DNA from 4 places in the Blautia sp. SF-50 genome. Region 4 is predicted to be linked to each of the others. Evidence: predicted binding sites of a transcription regulator. Region 4 holds the regulator's gene; each other region holds the start of a gene.

Region 1 (2,210 bases), on a different contig from region 4:
ATCGCCGGAAATACACCGAATGTAGATGCAGTAAGTGGAGCAACCTATTCCTCCAACGGAATCATCCAGGCAGTTCAGAATGCCCTCTCCCAGGCAGCGGCAGATGGAAACAGCCAGCAGGTCACCCCTATACCTGCGGCAACTGCTTTACCAACTCCGACATCAGCTCCGTCACCTACAAAAAAACCATCCAAAAAACCATCTCCTACAAAGAAACCGGAAGATCCGGACAGTCCCAAAAAATATCTGGATGGTAAATATACAGCTTCGGCAAAGGGCTTCAATGGAGACGTGAAAGTAATTGTGACCATCAAGGATGGAGTGATCGAAGCTCTGAAACAGGAAAATACGGACACAAAGCAGTTTTTTGAAAAAGCATGGAGCGTGCTGGAAGAACAGATCATCGGTACAGATTCTGTGGATGATATTGATGCAGTCAGCGGAGCAACCTATTCCTCCAACGGGATTCTGGATGCTGTAAAAAAAGCCCTCAAAGAAGCGGTTAATCCGGAGTATGGAAAGAAACCCACACCAACTCCTACAAAGAAACCGATACCAAAGCCAACAGCCACACCGAAACCTACGGCAACGCCGAAACCAACAGCCACACCGAAGCCAACAGAGACGCCGGCAGCAACCCCGACGCCGGTTCCTGAAAAACCCAATGTAACTCCAACACCAGGGACAGATGAGCCGGATGCAACACCGGAGCCAACGGAAGCACCGGAACCGGTGGGAAGGTACAGAGATGGAACGTATACAGGCTCGGCTTTTGGATATGGAGGAAAAACATATCTGACAATTACGATCTCAGGAGGCCAGATCGCATCCATTGAGCAGACAAATCAGGATACACCGGAATTTTTTGATCCTGCATGGAGCACGATCTATTCTCAGATCATGGCAAACCAGTCGGCGGATGGGATCGATACTGTCAGCGGAGCCACATATTCCTCCGAAGGGATTCTGGACGCTGCACAAAAGGCCCTTGCCCAGGCAAAGAATTAACCGGGTGAACGTTGGAGCAGCTATAAACATCTGAATCTAAGCCAATAATAAGAGGTGAAAGAAACCTCTGGACTTCTTGATTTTTTTTGAAGTTCAGAGGTTTTTTGCTAGGTTTCTGAAATTGCTTCTATAAATCGATAAAAAAATAACAGGAATGTATACAGAATAATAGGAGAAATATCAGAAAATATAAGCGGTTTAAATAATTTGAAATGCAAATTAGCGGGGATTAACCTGAGAAATACAATAAAATTTTTATTGCACAGGGCAATGTTTTATGTTATGTTTGAATGTGTGTAATTAAAGTTGTTATTAAAATGACAAACAACGCTGAAAGGAGAACAAATATGAGCAGTAAAATTACGATCATCGGAGCAGGAAGTGTAGGAGCAACTATCGCCTATACCTTATCACAGAGGAGTATTGCATCAGAGATCGTTCTGATCGATATTAACAAAGATAAGGCTGAAGGTGAGGTTATGGATATTGAGCAGGGAACCAGTTTCCGTGAGCCGATCTCCATCGTGGCAGGAGATTACCCGGATGCTGTAGATTCTGACATTGTGATCATCACTTCCGGTATTGCCAGAAAACCGGGACAGACTCGCATCGAGCTGACACAGACCAACGTCAACATTATGAAGAGTATTACTCCGGAGATCGTAAAGGTGGCTCCCAAAGCGCTTTATATTATCGTAAGTAATCCATGTGATATTATGACTTATGCATTTGCAAAGCTTTCCGGACTGCCGGAAAATCAGATCCTTGGTTCCGGAACCGCCCTGGATACGGCCCGTCTCCGCTGCAGACTTTCCCAGCACTACGGTGTATCTGAGAAAAACATCCACGCCTATGTATTCGGAGAGCATGGAGATACTTCCTTTGTACCGTGGTCCAGAGCCTTTGTTGCAGGTGCGACCCTTGATGAGTTTGACAAGATCGTTCATGAGGATCAGAAAGATCTGCAGCCACTTGACAGAGAAGAGGTTCTGGAGTATGTTCATACTTCAGGATCAACTGTGATCGCCAAGAAGGGTGCTACATTTTATGCGGTAGCCGTATCTGTTTGCAGACTTTGCTCGCTTCTTCTTGCAGCATCTGATACAATAGTCAGTGTATCAACCATGCTTCACGGAGAGTACGGTGTTGAAGACGTATGTCTTAGTACCATGGCTTCTATCGGACCGGAAGGCGTAAAACGT
Region 2 (2,210 bases), on a different contig from region 4:
CATCCAACCTCTGCGGCTGTACAGGCAGCTTCCAGTCCGGCAGTGCCACCGCCGATAACGACCACGTTGCAGTTTTTATTTACATGTTTTTTCTTATATACATCGCCCTCAAGAACAGATGGGTTTACAGTACAGCGGATCGGACGGTTTACACCGATACGGTTTCCGGCACAGCCAACGTTACAGGAGATACATTTGCGGAGGTCACACTCATGACCTGTGGCAACCTTGTTTACCCATGCAGGGTCTGCAATCAGACCACGGCCCATACCGATCAGGTCTGCATCACCGTCAGCCAGGATACGCTCAGCAACCTTCGGGTCACGGACATTACCCATGGAGATACATGGCTTGTTGAATTTTTCTCTTACGGCCTTTGCCATGTAGGAACGCCATCCGTCCGGGAGATAATTTGCATCGATCTGGTACTGGATGGAACCGTTAAGTCCGCAGGAAACATCAAAGATATCAACCTCTTCCTGAAGATAATCCAGGTATTCCAGAGTATCCTCCAGTGTATTTCCGCCTTCCATCAGCTCATCCGCACTGAGACGGAGCATGATCGGGAAGAAAGGTCCTACCTGTTTCCTTACCTCATCGATGACCATACGGCAGAAACGGGTACGGTTCTCAACAGATCCGCCGAACTCATCGGTACGCTTGTTTGTGATCGGGGAGAGGAACTGACTGATCAGATAGGAGTGTCCTGCATGGATCTCTACCGCGTCAAAGCCAGCTGTCTGTGCACGTTTTGCAGCCTCACCGTATTTTTTTACGATGTGAAGGATCTCATTTTTGGAAAGAGGACGCGGGATCTCGCCGCCTTCTTTGGATGGAACGTCAGATGCGGAAACCGGCTGCATGTTGATCCTGGAAGAAACAGCAGAAGCTCCGGCATGGTTGATCTGGATCGCAATCTTTGTTCCGTATCTATGAATATTTTCACAGAATTTGAAAAGACGTGGCAGATAGTTGTCATGGTCGATGCGCAGCTGTGTGGTTCCGTTGGAGCCCTGCGGGGAATCGATGCTTGCGTTCTCTACGATGATGAGACCTGTGCCACCCTTTGCACGCTGCTCATAATAATTGATATGAAGAAAACTCATTTCGCCGTTCTGTTCACCGTAGTTGGTGCCCATCGGCATCATAACAATACGGTTCTTGATAGTCATATTTTTAACGGTTAATGGGGAAAAAATATGCGGATAATCATTCTTCATCTGGAAAAACCTCCCTGGTTATTTTAAATAGAATCGTTTGTTTGTGTTAATTATATAACAAAAATATCTATAAAACTAATTCATAATACAAGTGATATAATAAAAATAATCTATAGATTTTCTTATGAGATAAAAGGAGCAGAATGTGCAGATAGCAGCTGAAAAAAAATAACTGGAAAAGGGTAGCAGATTCCAGGGTTTACATACAGGACTTTAGCGTGGTATCATAACAAATAAAAAAGATACAGAACACGGGGAGACGGAAATGTAAGACCATATTACCGTGAAATGTAAAAAAGACAGGAGATAGAAAAATGGAATTCTGGGATATTTACGATGCAGATAAGAAACCGACAGGACGAACTATGAAGCGCAATGACTGGTGTTTAAAGGATGGAGAGTATCATCTGACAGTTTTGGGCGTGGTAGCAAGACCGGACAAGACCTTTCTTATTACTAAACGTGTGATGACAAAGGCCTGGGCTCCGGGCTGGTGGGAGGTTTCCGGCGGTGCAGCCCAGGCAGGAGAGGCTTCCCGTGATGCAGTACTCCGTGAGGTGAAAGAGGAGACCGGACTGGACGCCAGTGAGGCAGAGGGCGGATACCTTTTTACATATAAAAGAGAGAACCCGGGGGAAGGAGATAATTACTTTGTGGATGTGTACCGTTTTGTCATGGATGTGGAGGATAAGGATCTGAAGCTTCAGACAGAAGAGACAGACGGATATATGTTTGCAACCCTGGAGCAGATCCGGGCGTTTGCCGCAGAGGGAAAATTCCTACATTATGACAGTATTAAGAAGGTGTTTGAGTTCTGAGCAGATTTCTGACTGGTTTTCCGCGAGGATTTGAAAATAAATGTTGTTTTTTGTGGATTTATATTTTTAAAAACGTTGTTTTTTGACTTGTTTTCGAAGAATTGTCTTGACATTAAAATTGGTAAATAGTAAAATTAAATCAGATGAACTGCCAGACTGTTTTTTGACCATG
Region 3 (2,210 bases), on a different contig from region 4:
GAATAGGATTTACGGAATACTTCCTTAACCTCGTTCTTATATGGATCATACTCTGTCTCTACATATGTAAAGCCGTTGATACGGGAGATGATCTGAGCAGCGTCTTTTCCAAGACCGTTCAGGATAACACGAAGAGGTTTTTTACGAACTTTGTTTGCTTTCTCGGCGATACCGATAGCACCCTCAGCTGCTGCGAAGGACTCATGTCCTGCAAGGAAGCAGAAGCAGTCTGTCTCTTCCTCAAGAAGCATCTTTCCAAGGTTTCCATGTCCAAGACCTACTTTACGTGTGTCTGCAACGGATCCCGGGATACAGAAAGCCTGAAGGCCTTCTCCGATAGCTGCTGCTGCGTCAGCGGCTCTTCTGCAGCCTTTTTTGATCGCGATAGCTGCACCTACTGTGTAAGCCCAGCAAGCGTTCTCGAAGCAGATCGGCTGAATGCCTTTGATCTGATCGTAAACGTTCAGTCCTGCGTCTTTAGTGATTTTCTCAGCTTCTTCGATAGAAGCGATTCCATAGCTGTTTAAAACAGAATTGATCTTGTCAATTCGTCTCTCATATGATTCAAATAAAGCCATTTCCTGTAACCTCCTGATATTTTTACCTTACGAAGTGTAATTACTCTTTTCTTGGGTCGATGATCTTAACAGCATCTGCAACACGACCGTACTGACCTTTTGCTTTCTCCCATGCTGTGTTCGGGTCATCACCTTTCTTAATGAAGTCAGTCATTTTTCCAAGGCTTACGAACTGATATCCGATGATCTCATCGTTCTCATCAAGAGCGATACCTGTAACATAACCCTCAGCCATCTCAAGGTAACGAGGTCCTTTTTTCAGAGTTCCATACATTGTACCAACCTGAGAACGAAGTCCTTTTCCAAGGTCCTCAAGACCAGCTCCTACTGCAAGTCCGTCCTCGGAGAATGCAGACTGGGAACGTCCGTAAACGATCTGAAGGAAAAGCTCTCTCATAGCTGTATTGATTGCATCACATACAAGGTCTGTGTTCAGCGCCTCCATAACGGTAAGTCCTGGAAGGATCTCAGAAGCCATAGCTGCAGAGTGAGTCATTCCTGAACATCCGATCGTCTCAACAAGTGCCTCCTGGATGATTCCCTCTTTAACGTTAAGGGAAAGCTTACAAGCACCCTGCTGCGGAGCACACCAGCCAACACCGTGTGTAAATCCGGAGATATCCTTTACTTCTTTTGCCTGAACCCATTTTGCTTCTTCCGGGATCGGAGCGGCACCATGATGTACGCCCTGTGCCACTGGACACATTTCTTCTACTTCGCGTGAATAAATCATTTTAAAACTCCTTTCAAGTATAGATTGACCGATGTTATTGAGAAAAAAAGTTCGATAACACCCTATGGCTATTTTCTCACAAAACCTTTGTTTCGTCCAGTCATATTTGATAAAATTTTGCCATAAAACGCATAATATTGGTAGTTATTCCGGCAGTATTGCATGCCTAACTGTCAAATATTTCTGGCAACTACTGTATGTATGTGATAATATATTAGCAAGTTTAACCTTGGAGGTATATTTTTCATGAATGCATCTGTGGATTCTGTTTTTCCAGAAAAATACCGCATTCTCAGCGGAAGCGCTCTGAAGATGATCGCGATCATCACCATGCTGATCGATCATATCGGAGCTGTGCTGCTCAGTATGTATCAGCCTGCACAGAAAATCCTGTTTACACTTTTCGGCAGAGAATATACTGTATATCTTATTTTCCGCGATATCGGAAGAGCTGCTTTTCCCATCTTCTGTTTTCTCCTGCTGGAAGGCTTCCGTCATACACGGAGCCGGTTCCTCTATGGAAGAAATCTCCTTCTTTTTGCGCTGCTCTCAGAAATTCCGTGGAATCTGATGTTTACAAATACGCTGCGTTACGAAAGACAAAATGTGTTTTTTACGCTTTTCCTCGGATATCTGGCCTTTTGTGCCATTGAATATTTCCAGGCCAGACCTTCGATGCAGCTTCTCTGCATCCTTGGACTGCTTGTCATTTCCATTTTTCTGAAAGCAGACTATGGATGGCGGGGGTATATCTTCCTGCTGATCATGTTCTATATGCGAAACGATAAGCCAGGCCAGGCAATCCTCGGAAGCTGCTGGCTTTACTATGAATGGAGAGCCTCCTTTGCCTTTCTGTCCATTAACCTGTACAATGGAAAAAGAGGCTTCATCCGCGGAAA
Region 4 (2,210 bases):
TTATCCAGAAAATAACGGTCATGGGAGACGATAAAAACAGCTCCCGGATAATTCAGAAGATAAGTTTCCAGCCAGGAGATGCTTTCCATATCCAGGTGATTGGTTGGCTCATCCAGAAGCAGGATATCCGGCTTGGAAAGAAGCATCTTGCCCAGCGCCACACGGGTTTTCTGACCGCCGGAAAGAGTTTCGATCTGCTTGTCATAATCTTCCTCCGTGAAGCCGAGACCCTTTAAGACACCGGTCAGCTCACTTTTGTAAGCGTATCCGTTCTCCAGCTCAAACTGATGGGTCAGGCGGGTATAGGTTTCCATCAGACGGTTCAGCTCATCACCGGTCACCGTGTTCATTTCCTGTTCCATATTGCGGATACGGCGTTCCATATCGATGATGTGCTGCTTGGTGGTAAGAAGCTCTTCGTAGATGGTATGATGTCCGTGGATATCCTGGTACTGGGCAAGATAGCCGATATTTTTATCCCGGGCAAGCACCACGGTACCGGAATCAGCAGAAAGCTCCTGCATGATGATACGCAGCAGTGTGGTCTTTCCTGCACCGTTGCAGCCGATCAGAGCAGCCTTTTCACGGTCTTCAATGTGAAAGGATGCATCATTTAAAATTACTTTTTCGCCAAAGGCCTTGCATATATTCTGACATGATAAAATCATAAAAACTGTCCTCCTGTATAAAGAATCACCCCTGTTTATGTCTGAACAGGGAAAAATCCTCCACCTATTATAACGGAAACTGCCGGGATTTCAAAGAAAAAATCAATTATTAGAAAAAATATAAAGAAATTTGTACAGAATAGACAACTTTAATTGACAGGAAAATGTCAATTCGTTATAATTAACCTAGTGTAAGGTAAGGAGGAAAACTATCGTGGAGACAAAACAAATCTCGAAAGCGGTGATTAAGCGTCTGCCACGCTATTACCGCTACTTAGGAGAGCTGATGGAAGATAATGTAGAACGTATTTCTTCCAATGAATTAAGTAAGAAGATGCATACCACAGCTTCTCAGATCCGTCAGGATCTTAATAATTTTGGCGGTTTTGGGCAGCAGGGGTATGGCTATAATGTACACTATCTTTATACAGAGATCGGTAAGATCCTGGGACTGGATACCGTTCATCCGATGATCATCCTGGGTGCCGGTAATCTGGGACAGGCACTTGCCAATTATGTGGATTTTGAGAAGCGCGGGTTCAGGCTGGTTGGTATCTTTGACGTAAATCCTGTGCTTGAGGGCATCGCAGTCCGTGGACTTGAGATCCAAATGCTCAGTGAGCTTCCGTTTTTCCTGAGAGAGAATAACGTGGAGATCGCGATTCTGACACTTCCCAAGAATAAAGCCAAGGAAATGGCGGATATCCTGGTGGAGAACGGGATCAAGGCAATCTGGAATTTTGCACATCTCGATCTTGAGACACCGGATGATGTGATCGTAGAGAACGTTCATCTTTCCGAGAGTCTGATGACACTGTCTTATAATCTCAGTAAATACAGGCAGGAACATGTGGATAAGTAAGAATTGTTAAGCTGCCGGAAACGGCAGCTTTCTCTATGACAGAGGGGAGGCAGAAGACAGAATGAAGAAGCTTGTTACCTGCAAAGAAATGAAGGATCTGGACTCCACAACGATCCGTGAGATCGGAGTTCCCTCCGAGGTTCTGATGGAGCGGGCAGCACTGAAGGTGGTAGAGGAAACAGAAAAGTATCTCCAGAAGGACGAAAGGATCCTGGTAGTCTGCGGAAGCGGAAATAATGGCGGTGACGGTATCGCTGTTGCCAGATTGTTCCATCTGAAGGGGATCCGGGTAGAGTTTTATATGGTCGGAAACAAAGATAAAATGACCAGAGAGACTGCTCTTCAGTATAAGATCGCTTCCGGTTATCGTGTCCCGGAGGTGAATAACCCGCAGTGGAGTGAATATACTACTATAGTAGATGCCGTGTTTGGGGTAGGCCTGACGCGTCCGATCGAGGGGCATTATGCTGATATCATCCATGAGATGAACAGTGCGAGGGCCAAAAAGATCGCAGTTGACATCCCGTCAGGAGTGAACGGAGATACTGGCCTGGAAATGGGAATTGCCTTCAGCGCCGATCTGACTGTCACATTTGCCTACCGGAAAAGAGGTCTTTGCTTTTATCCGGGAAGACTGTATGCAGGAAGGATCGTTACCGCCGATATCGGGATCTATGAGC

What was found. The regulator Rex, encoded in region 4, represses fermentation and respiration genes when NADH is low (regulators of the CRP and FNR family bind a similar motif). The targets are predictions, from matches to a motif close to ATTGTTAANTANTTAACAAT.
Region 1: BLP57_RS04835 (L-lactate dehydrogenase) is a predicted target of Rex. The motif match lies at 1,314-1,333, and genes of this name have one in related genera.
Region 2: BLP57_RS04220 (oxidoreductase) is a predicted target of Rex. The motif match lies at 1,263-1,282, and genes of this name have one in related genera.
Region 3: BLP57_RS02605 (iron-sulfur cluster assembly scaffold protein) is a predicted target of Rex. The motif match lies at 1,514-1,533, and genes of this name have one in related genera.

What each region holds. Positions count from the first base shown of each region.
Region 1 covers NZ_FMUW01000005.1:117,072-119,281, forward strand. The annotation lists gene BLP57_RS04830 (FMN-binding protein) at 1-1,008, shown strand, start outside; gene BLP57_RS04835 (L-lactate dehydrogenase) at 1,356-2,210, shown strand, end outside.
Region 2 covers NZ_FMUW01000004.1:160,557-162,766, forward strand. The annotation lists gene BLP57_RS04220 (oxidoreductase) at 1-1,220, opposite strand, end outside; gene BLP57_RS04225 (NUDIX hydrolase) at 1,535-2,038, shown strand.
Region 3 covers NZ_FMUW01000003.1:41,797-44,006, reverse strand. The annotation lists gene BLP57_RS02610 (GGGtGRT protein) at 1-578, opposite strand, end outside; gene BLP57_RS02605 (iron-sulfur cluster assembly scaffold protein) at 619-1,311, opposite strand; gene BLP57_RS02600 (TraX family protein) at 1,558-2,210, shown strand, end outside.
Region 4 covers NZ_FMUW01000002.1:243,353-245,562, forward strand. The annotation lists gene BLP57_RS02385 (ABC-F family ATP-binding cassette domain-containing protein) at 1-668, opposite strand, end outside; gene BLP57_RS02390 (redox-sensing transcriptional repressor Rex) at 883-1,530, shown strand; gene BLP57_RS02395 (NAD(P)H-hydrate dehydratase) at 1,592-2,210, shown strand, end outside.